DNA from 2 places in the Peribacillus sp. NJ4 genome. Region 1 is predicted to be linked to the other one. Evidence: riboswitches for the same ligand, from Rfam matches in the RefSeq annotation. Region 1 holds a riboswitch; the other holds the start of a gene.
The links. A riboswitch is a leader RNA that binds a small molecule or an ion and turns the genes downstream of it on or off. The one in region 1 is predicted to bind ZMP and ZTP.
Positions count from the first base shown of each region.

Region 2: it holds a riboswitch for ZMP and ZTP, as region 1 does, so the genes downstream of both, QUF94_RS11485 (glutamate/serine transporter AimA) here and QUF94_RS05995 (phosphoglycerate dehydrogenase) in region 1, are expected to answer to the same signal.

Region 1 covers NZ_JAUCFQ010000001.1:1,185,285-1,190,944, forward strand. Annotated here, with positions in the region: gene QUF94_RS05985 (VOC family protein) at 647-1,063, shown strand; gene QUF94_RS05990 (GNAT family N-acetyltransferase) at 1,133-1,648, opposite strand; ZMP/ZTP riboswitch at 2,182-2,260, shown strand; gene QUF94_RS05995 (phosphoglycerate dehydrogenase) at 2,399-3,598, shown strand; gene QUF94_RS06000 (hypothetical protein) at 3,868-4,035, opposite strand; gene QUF94_RS06005 (hypothetical protein) at 4,032-4,193, opposite strand; gene QUF94_RS06010 (hypothetical protein) at 4,643-5,125, opposite strand; gene QUF94_RS06015 (FixH family protein) at 5,342-5,660, opposite strand, start outside.
Region 2 covers NZ_JAUCFQ010000001.1:2,285,526-2,291,185, forward strand. Annotated here, with positions in the region: gene QUF94_RS11460 (fumarylacetoacetate hydrolase family protein) at 91-720, shown strand; gene QUF94_RS11465 (carbon-nitrogen family hydrolase) at 877-1,674, opposite strand; gene QUF94_RS11470 (MFS transporter) at 1,690-2,001, opposite strand; gene QUF94_RS11475 (MFS transporter) at 2,080-2,601, opposite strand; gene QUF94_RS11480 (hypothetical protein) at 2,954-3,127, shown strand; ZMP/ZTP riboswitch at 3,740-3,818, shown strand; gene QUF94_RS11485 (glutamate/serine transporter AimA) at 3,875-5,467, shown strand; gene QUF94_RS11490 (hypothetical protein) at 5,587-5,660, opposite strand, start outside.

The sequences.
Region 1 (5,660 bases):
CACCTATCCCATAAGGTAATGTTGTCGTTTCCCATCTATTTTTGACCTGTGCTACGATTGCAAAACGTGTATTGCTCTACTTGCATAATAGGTGGTGCTTCGAGCGTTTGTTTAGCTATAGGAGAACGAAATGATTGGGCTGAATCCTGGTAAAATAACTGAAAGCAAAACCAGTAAAGAAAATGTTCCGGATACTTTATGTTTTAATACTATTTTTCATAAGCTTACCTCCTTGAAATAATTATTTAATTTTAGTAAAACATGGAATTATAAAGTTATTATTTCAAAAAAGAAAAGATGTGTTTTAGTTATGAAACCCAAATTGAACATCTGGTATACGAATGCAAAAGGGCGGCAGTCTGCTAATTTTTATGCGCAAATGCTACCACCATCCAATGTTGAAGCAACAAGGGAAGAGGCAAATACTCCTTGAAAATTTCATAAGGTAAACTCTCAGGTTGTTTTAAAATTGAATTATCCTGTTTAATATTTGAAATTCACTTTTAAGTAGGTGAATTATGGATGCTCCCAGTGGCTAAGGTTGTATCTGTTCAATTTGAATGCAATGACTGCTGCAAGCAGGAAAATCGAAAAATGCAGCGAATAGAAGGTGAGTGAACAAATAAATCAAGCGAGGGTGAATTGGATGGGAGTTCAAGCAGAAAAGATCTTTGTAAACTTGCCTGTTAAAGATTTGGGTGCCTCAATGGAATTTTTCACAAAGGTCGGCTTTGAATTTAACGAGCAAATGACCAATGAAAATGCAACGTGCATGGTTATCAGTGAGTCCATATATGTCATGTTATTGGTGGAAGATTACTTTAAAACGTTTACCAAGAAGGATATCCCAGATCCAGCAACAACTACGGAAGCCATCGTGGCCCTATCGGTTAAAAGTAAGGAAGAAGTGGATGAGGTCGTGAATAGGGCACTGGATGCTGGTGGAAAGCCTTTTAATGAAGCAATTGATCATGGTTTCATGTACGGTTGGAGCTTTAAGGATATCGACGGTCATTCTTGGGAAGTGTTTTACATGGACGAAAGCGGATTTAATCAAAATTAAATCAAATGAAAGACACAATCCTTCACTTAGGATTGTGTCTTTTTTTGAAGTTCGGTGCCGTAGGTTTATTCATAACAATACCGGGCTAATATCCTTCCATTCATAAACCAATAGATTTATTTCAGCGCCAGCGATTTTGATTTTTTCGGTTTTAAGCAATTCAGAACCAAATGCCTCATAGAAGTATCGAGATTTATTATCTTCAAGTACCTCAACGAGAATGGTCTTGAATCCAAGTTCTTCAAATTTAAAAAATAATTCTTTGATAAGTTTCTTTCCTATTCCCATTCTTTGAAAATTTTCGAGGATATATATTGCAGTTAAATCACCCGAATCCTCAACTTTATTTGTTTCCCTTTTACCACCAGCTATAAATCCAACTATTTTCCCCTTGTCATTTTCTGCTACATAAATATGATTCCCATCACTGGATATATTCTTTATCCATAAATCTTTCCTTTTCTCATAAGACAGATTATCTAGAAAATCACTTGGTATTATATTTTCATAAGTGGTTCTCCAGCAATCCACATGGACTATTGCTATACCTTCAGCATCAGCAAGCGTTGCCTCTCTTACTATCATATTAATTCCTCCTAATTATCTTTTAGTTTGCTATACTTTCTATATTTTACTAATATTATCCATTTTACAACAAAGCTGTCCGAGATAGTCCAAGAATATCAACAGCCACTTTCAACAGTGCCTTTTTCCAACGAGTAATTTCGTCGATATATTCCTAATTTCGGAGATAAAACGATAGAATTCGTCGATATATTCCTAATTTCGGAGATAAAACGATAGAATTCGTCGATATATTCCTAATTTCGGAGATAAAACGATAGAATTCGTCGATATATTCCTAATTTCGGAGATAAAACGATAGAATTCGTCGATATATTCCTAATTTCGGAGATAAAACGATAGAATTCGTCGATATATTCCTAATTTCGGAGATAAAACGATAGAATTCGTCGATATATTCCTATTTTCGGGAGATAAAACGATAGAATTCGTCGATTTATTTCTGGTGAGTTGTGACTTCTGCAAAAAAAGAGATAAATCTTTAAAATGATATTGAAGATTGCTGAATAATTTGATAAAATAAAATAAATGAAAAGACTATGTGCAACTGGCGAAACACGGATAACCGTGAGGGAACACATAGTGTCGTAGCCGTTCGCCTGGGCAGAGGTAAGGGATTTTATCCCTTGCCTCTTTCTGTGTATTTACAGAGGATAGTAAAGGTTTAGAGAATGCAGATTTTCATGGTTTCAAAATTTTGTCAATATTTTGAAACTTCAAAACTATCATAACCAAAAAGGAGCAAACAAAATGAGCACAGTACTTTTAGAAAAAGTCAAAACGATCAAAGCGTTAAATAATATTGCCGAAAGCGGGCTAAATGTATTCAACAAAGGCGATTTTAAAGTCGACAATGACAGTGAAAACCCTGATGCAATCGTACTTCGCAGCTTTAACATGCATACTATGGAATTCGGCGATCAGTTAAAAGCAATCGCAAGGGCAGGGGCAGGAGTCAATAATATTCCGGTCGACAAATGCACAGAGCAAGGAATCGTCGTTTTCAATACACCTGGAGCTAACGCAAACGCTGTAAAAGAAATGGTGCTAACGTCATTAATGGCTTCATCTCGTAACCTGTTTGCCGGTGTGGCCTGGACAAAGACGCTGGAAGGCGAAGGAGAACAAATTCCAAAGCTTGTAGAAGCAGGAAAGAAACAATTCGTTGGTAAAGAAATCAAGGGAAAAACTCTTGGCGTAATCGGTTTAGGAGCGATCGGTGCACTTGTAGCGAATGATGCCCTGGATTTGGACATGGATGTCATTGGGTTTGACCCGTTCATCTCTGTTGATACAGCTTGGAACTTGTCCCGCAATGTACAACGCGCCATGACAATTGAACAATTGTTTGCAGAATCTGATTACATTACAGTACACGTTCCATTAACTGATGACACTAAAGGAATGTTTAACCAAGAAACATTTGGCATCATGAAGCCTGGCGTACATATCTTGAACTTCTCACGCGGCGAGCTAGTGAATGAAGCGGATATGGAAGCGGCACTTGAGAGCGGGAAAGTTGGCAGGTTCATCACCGACTTCCCGAATGAAAATGTGTTGAAAATGAAAAATGTCGTTCCAATTCCGCATCTTGGTGCCTCTACACTAGAATCAGAGGAAAACTGTGCCATCATGGCAGCTCGTCAGTTGAAGACCTTTTTAGAAACAGGGAACATCAAGAACTCTGTGAATTTCCCGAATACTGCCATTCCTTATACAGGAAATCGTCGTGTGGCAACTTTCCACGAAAACGTTCCTAACATGGTTGGGCAAATTACACTGGCTGTATCTGGCTTTAATTTGAACATCGCTGACATGGTTAACAGAAGCCGTGGGGGATATGCGTATACGATCATCGACATTGACGGTGAAGTAAACGGCGATATCATTCCTGGTTTGGAAGCAAAAATCAAACAAATCGAAGGTATCGTCACAACTCGTATTATCTAATTGGTACCGGAAGATAGATGATAAATAGTGAAAGCCTCAATTCCTTTAAGGAGTTGGGGCTTTTTTTAGGCTTGTTAATGTTTTTGAACAAAAAAAGCCACTTATTGTGGTGATCATATTAAACGTTACTCACGTGTTGAGAACCTAGGGATTACAACGAACTCAGCCTGGCACGGGTTATGCCAAGCAGCTCGATACAGTCAGTTGAAGTCAAAACTTCTTCCATCACGAATTGCTTAAGATCGAACTTCTCCAAGATTAAAAATCTGTCATGGTTTCACTTCCGTTTCTTCTTCATAATGTACAAACAACATCAAGTAGATTGCGAATAGAAGATGCAAATAAAGTGGAATATTCTTATCGTATTGAATGACAACAAATATGAAAATTCCATATAGCAAAATTGGAATGGTTAAAAGGATTCTGAGCTTAGTCACATGTCATCCTCCCATTTATCCTCAAATATTAATACATCAAGCATTTGAGCCACTTGAAAATCCTTTTCTGCAATTGCTTTTATTAAACTTGTACAATTATTTTCCCTAAGAACATCTGCTAATAATTGTAAATCCATTGTCATTACAGTTGGTTTCATAGTTTTACCCTCCTAATTTACCAAATATTCTGTCAGTTCTGTTATTACAATAGTATGAAGTACAGAGAAAATGCTGTCAATCAATATTCCATCTGTACTCATTTTGAGTTAATGGATTCAAAAGTTATCTACCAAAATCACTATCTCATATATTAATCTGCTTAGTTAGATAGTCACTGGTGTGCCTCTTTGCTTCCGTTCACTTCAGCACCTCGCCTTTTCCATTTGGGAAGGGGTTTATTTTTTGCCTTCTATGTAGGCATCAGGATTACATCAAAATGTAATATCATGATGGGAAACATTTGAAAAGATGACGTATCAGAAAATAATCCCTGAATTCTCAACCAACCTGTCAGTTCAAGAAGGCTTTTGGTAATTTGCTATAGTAAAGAATCGTCCCTAGGAAATACAGAGACGATTCACACCCTTTCTACACAGAAAGGATTACCCTATATTGTTCTGCCCCCAAAATTCTGATACTGATGAAGGATATTCGATGTTAAAAAAGCTCCAACAGGAGGTAATTGCTCGGTATAGGTATTACCACTAACAGGAAATTCATTCAGAGCTATATCAGTAGTGGCAATCCACGATCCAGACTCACCTGCTTGTAAAGAGGGAGGCTTCATAAGAAAACGTCCGCGTAAAATAAAATGTCGAACTCTAATCTGGAAATCATCAATAATGGTTAAGTTGCCAGAGAATGTGGCATAAGGTGAATCGAATGTGAGTTGTTTGGTGCTTTCATTCCAAAAGCCACTAATCGGAATAGGTGTACCACGAAAATTAGCCGTACCACTTACTCTATTATCTGTAATGGAGTTAATGTTAAGTGTTCCCCAAATAATCGTTCTGCCAGCTATTGAAGAGTGGATACCCCATACAGATGGGAATGGAAAGCTAACCGAAGCAGTTCCCTGTGAAGTTACCAATGCTATGCCCTCCCTTAAAGTTTGTTTATGTTCTGAGGAAGCTCCCTTGTTTATAGGAACAATCCAGTATATGCGGCACGAGCAGAATAATCCAATAAATAAAGGTGAAGCATTACATACCCTGCCTGTAAATACATTCTCTCCGAACCACCGTGGTAAACAAATATCCATAAAAAATCCGGTCTTCAAATGAAAACCGGATGTCAAAAAAATTTATTAATGATGATGTTCATGACTTTCTTCTTGTTTTTGGCTCCCTTTTTGCAAGAATTTCAATTCACTTTCAGACAGTTTTCCTACGATAAACTGTTTTTGAGGCATAATGATTGAACCATCGTTACTAGCATGTACTTTTATATAGTATAGGCCATCACTATCAAAGTTTTTACGTAAAGTATAAGTACCGTTTCCCTCTTCCTCAGCTTGTTCCATACTATATTTGAGAGAGCCATCTTGTTTCCATATCTGAAAATGAACATAATCTGAGTTTTCAACCTTTTTACCACCTTGAGTAAGAACAGCCTTTATCGTCTCC
Region 2 (5,660 bases), 1.1 Mb from region 1:
ATCATTACAAAGTAAGATTTAATAAAAAAGAAATCTGAAATTTTTAGTATCAAAAATTTTATTCTTTAAAAGAAAAGAGTGGGTTTAATAATGAAAGACATTAAAAATATCTATTGTGTAGGTCGAAATTATGCTTTGCATGCAAAAGAATTAAATAATGAAGTACCAACTTCCCCTTTTTTATTTTCAAAACCAACTCATTCGCTAGTTGAAGCGAATGGTCAGTCAATTACGTTGCCGAGTAATCAGGGTTCCATTCACTATGAAACAGAACTTGTCCTTCATATCGCAAAGCAGTACGAAACAGGAATGAAAGTAGATGAAATAGTAGATGCCATAGCCCTTGGTTTGGATTTAACACTTAGAGATGTTCAAGCACAGTTAAAGCAAAAACAGCATCCTTGGCTTTTGGCTAAAGGATTTAAAAATTCGGCTGTTGTAAGTGATTTCATTCCGTTTCAAGGTGTCGAAGCATGTAAACAATTAGATTTTTCCCTTTTTAAAAACGGAGAGCGTGTACAAGTCGGAAATATTAAGGACTTACTTTTTGATTTGCAAACAATTATAGATTTTACAGCAAAGCATTTTGGGCTTGGGAAAGGAGATATTATTTTTACTGGTACTCCTAGTGGCGTCGGTCCTCTTTCAGATCAAGACAAGCTTTCACTAAACTGGGGTGGAAAGGAAATTGGATCCTGTTCTGTCACACTACATCCATGATAAAGAGTAGTCATTTCCTTTTCTTATGCAACTATCGGGACAGTAGTTGCATAAGAAAATAAAAATTATCAATGGATTTTACGTGAAACATATGCTTTGTTGAATTAAACGTAAAAGCTACTCCTAAAGATTGGTATCTCTGGAGTAGCTCCTATTTTATAACTTTCTATACTTTTCTGGTACTCTGGAATCGAATATGGGAACATCTTTTCTTATTTGGGGTACTTTCTCTAAATTTAAAGTTGCCTTTAATTCACCAACTTCTTGATCCAATTTTTGAACAATGTCTCCCCATGGATCTACAATTTGTGAGCAACCTGCAAATTCCACCCCTAGCTTTGTCCCCGCCACATTTGATGCAACAACATACATTTGGTTCTCAATTGCGCGCGCACGAAGTAACGTATTCCAATGTGTTTCCCTTGCAAGTGGCCATTCTGCGACGATATGTAACACTTGAATACCTTGTAATGCTAAGTCACGAATAATTTCTGGGAATCGTAAATCGTAACAAATAATAACCCCCATCTTCACACCTTCAAGTTCAAATATTTCAACTTGATTATGGCCGCCCGTTAAAAACTTAGGTTCATCTAACATCGGAACAAGGTGCATCTTGTCATATGTGTGAACAATCACACCCATTCGATTTACTATAATCGCACGATTAAAGATATCTTTACCTTCTAATACGGCAATCGAGCCACCCACCAAGTTTACATTAAACTTCTTAGCCAGTGATTGTAAAAATTCAATGGATTGCTTTCCATCCACTTTGCAGATTTCTTTCAATTCCTCCAACGCATAGCCCGTAGACCACATTTCAGGAAGTACAACAACATCTACATCATCACTATAGTTAGCTTCTAACCAGCGTTCAATGATTTTCCTATTCTCTACAGGATTTCCAACCACTAAATCCATTTGAAATACTAAATAATTCAAATCGGTCACTCCTCTTAATAGTATTTAGTTTAGTAATGATGTATCTGGTTTCACAAACAACCATAATATAGCTGCAATAAACACAGGGATTACAGTTACTCCTAATGTGATATTCCAACCAAAGTTTTCTGCTAACCAACCACATAATAACGGTGATACAAAAGCTCCTAGATTTCCCCACAAGTTCATCCAACCTGAAACGGAGCCTGAAAAGTTTCTCCCTAAGTCTGTAGCGGAAGCCCATGAACACACTACTGTAAATCCTAGTGAACCCAAGCATATTGATAACCATAAAACATTCATATAAGGAGATACTGTCATAACGGCAAGGTACATTGAAATAATAAATACTATTAAACCTGATATAGCTAAAGAGGATCTTGATATTTGCTTTGAAAAACCTTTACGTACTAGTTATTCGGAAAGAATATCACCAGTCATTACTGTTATCAGTATTGCTAACCAAGGTAGGCTTGCAGCAAATCCCATTTTACCTAATGAGAATCCTCGATCTTCCAGTAGATATGTAGGTAACCAAACTAAGAAGAAAGTGATAGTATACAAAACAACGAAATATTGCAATCCTAACGCCCAAAATCGATAGCTTTTCAGAAAAGTACTCCAAGCGGCTCTAACTTTAGCAGTATCAACAATTTCTCTGTCTTCTAGAATATATTCTTTTTCTTGTTCATTCACAAGTTTATGAATTTCAGGATAGTCTCGGGCTATAACATACCATACACCTGCAATGATTATTCCTATTAATCCAAAAATATAAAATACAGCTTTCCAACCAAAATATTGATAGATATAAACCGTGACGATAGGGGCGATAACTGGTCCAAAATATGAACCTGCCAATAATGCACTGGATGCTCTGGCTTTTTCATCACTTCTAAACCAGTTTGTATTAAATACGTCATTAGCTGGAAACATCGGTCCTTCACCTATCCCAAGTAAGAATCAGACCGATACAATAGACCGTGAGATTTAACTAAACCCGCCAAACCCGTAAATACTGACCACCATACTAGAGAAAAAGCGATCATTTTTCTAGGACCAAATTTTTCTGCCATAAGTCTTGCCGGAATTTGAACTAACGCCTAACCTAAAGAGATTAATGATGCAAGCATACCAAAATTTATAATCATAATTTGTAGAAAAATGTCGTTATTTACGAATATCTTATCTCCATTTCTGAGATATTATTATATTGTATTCACTTTAACACATTGAAGTGGTAATGCAACGTTTATATCGGTCTCAACTTAGTGAGTGGGGAAAATAAATGAGTGTAATCGTCGAGAAGAAACGAGTGGAAACCTATACTCATATGGAAGATGTAATGTTGGTTGGGAAAATCCAAAATGGTGATGAAGATGCACTGGACTATTTAATCAAAAAATACAGATGTGTCCTCCAAACTAATGCATTTGAGGTATTTTTTAACGGGTGGGGATAAAGTAGACGTCTTTCAGGAGGGTATGTTTGAACATTCTCCGATCCCTTACTTGTAGAATCATGTTTGAGGCTGGTTGTATAACAAGCGAAGCTTTGGCACTACATGGAGGACTAGGGGTACTGGGTAATTCCTTTAGCTTTTTATTAATAATATCCAAAATTTAATTTATTCAGATTAACCTAATCAATGAAAAGCCAGGAAGGCACATTTTACATAGCACTTGCTTCTATTAGTATATTTGGAAATCCAATCTACGTTCCTCACTCTAGCTATGCCGAGTGTGTTTCATGTGCATGGCTTTTTTTTGAGGAAGAAAAGAACAGTTTATGTAAATGTTGTTGATATAATTTGTAAAATATGAACGGTTTATTTTGCGAATATAAGCTCTTAAAGATTTTTAAGTATAATGTTAAAGAGAGATGATTTTATTGATGTAGCGTGTGTTCCGGAAATCGAATGTTTGTTTTTTGGACTTTAATTTACCTAATTTTTTCAAATTAAAATGAATATTGATAGGGAATTACGAAAAATAAATAAGAATATATATAAAATATAAATATTTTTCAAGTGTTGTGAAATTTAAAATAATCCTATATACTATAAAAAAACTATTTTCCTATATGTAACTGGCGCAACATGGAGAACCATGGGGGAGCATATAGAGTATAAGCCGCGCGCCTGGGCAAACACTTGATCTATAAATAGATCAAGTGTTTTTTATTTTCCTAGGAAGAGGTGTAGGTAGAGATGAGTAATATGCATAGAAAGATGGGGACTTTTGCTTTAACTATGACAGGTATTGGTTCTATTATCGGCTCAGGTTGGTTGTTCGGAGCGTGGAAAGCCGCCCAGATTGCTGGGCCAGCAGCTATTTTTTCTTGGATTATCGGTATGGTTGTAATTTTATTTATTGCATTATCTTACGCAGAGCTTGGGGCAATGTTTCCTGAAGCTGGAGGAATGGTTAAGTATCCTCAATATTCGCATGGTTCTTTTATTGGATTTTTAGCTGCGTGGGCGAACTGGATTTCGATCGCTTCGACTATTACCGTTGAGGCCATTGCTTCGGTACAATATATGAGTACGTGGCCTTGGGAATGGGCCAGATGGTCTCATTCCTTAGTTGATAACAATATCTTAACGACCAAAGGATTATTCATAGCTTCTTTACTATTATTGTTCTATTTCTTCGTCAACTATTGGACAGTTAACCTTTTTGCTAAGGCAAATTCATTTATTACTATTTTTAAATTAATTGTTCCAGGTGTAATGGCAGGATCGTTATTTTTTGCTGGATTTCATGGTGAAAACTTTACAAGTTCTCAAGGGATCGCACCATATGGTTGGGCAAGCGTTTTAACAGCAGTAGCTACTTCTGGTATCGTGTTTGCGTTTAATGGATTTCAAAGTCCTGTTAATATGGCAGGAGAAGCGAAGTCGCCGAATAAGTCTATACCAATTGCTGTTATTGGGTCTATTCTAATTGCAGGTTTTATATACGTTATTTTACAAGTTGTTTTTATCGGTGCTGTCGATCCGTCTATGATTGTGAACGGATGGAGTCAACTGAATTTTAATTCACCTTTTGCTGATTTGGCAATTGCTCTTAGCCTTAACTGGTTAGCGATTGTATTGTATGTAGATGCGTTTGTATCACCATCTGGTACAGGTGCCACTTATACAGCTACAACTTCGCGAATGCTTTATGGAATGCAGAAAAATGGGTACTTACCGAATATCTTTGGTACATTACATCCACTATATGGTGTTCCTCGTCCAGCGATGTTATTAAACTTAGGCGTATGTTTTATCTTTTTATTTTTATTCCGCGGATGGGGCGTACTTGCTGAAGTGATTTCAGTTGCTACACTTATTTCGTACATCATGGGGCCAGTTGCATTGACAACATTAAGACGTACAGCTTCTCATTTTAATCGTCCATTTCACTTAAAAGGCGCTTCTATTATTGCTCCTTGTGGATTTGTTTTTGCATCGCTGACTTTATACTGGGCGCGTTGGCCATTAACAGGAGAAGTCGTTTTCATCATTGCCATTGGACTACCTATTTACTTTTATTATCAAGCTAAAAATAAATGGAATGGATTCAAAAAACAATTTTTATCAGGTGTTTGGATGCTTCTTTACTTAGGTTGTATGATTTTGATTTCTTATATTGGAAGTGAGAAGTTCGGCGGAAAAAATATTCTTACATTTGGCTGGGATATGGTGGTCATCGCATGTCTGGCACTCTGCTTCTATTGGTGGGGAGTTAAGAGCGGGATTAAAACAGAATACTTGGCTGAGGCTGAAAAAATCAACAAAGAATTTATTAATAAATAACTCTTAGTGTAGACACAGCTATATGAGTAAAAAGAAAACATGGTTACTTTATGACCATGTTTTTTTATTTATTAAAAAGTGTTCGCAAATTGGAACACCTGACAATATTAATGAAAAATTTAAACTTTTACCACACGTTTATAACCAACCTCGCTGGATAATGGATTGGCAGGAAGTACAAACATTTCATCTC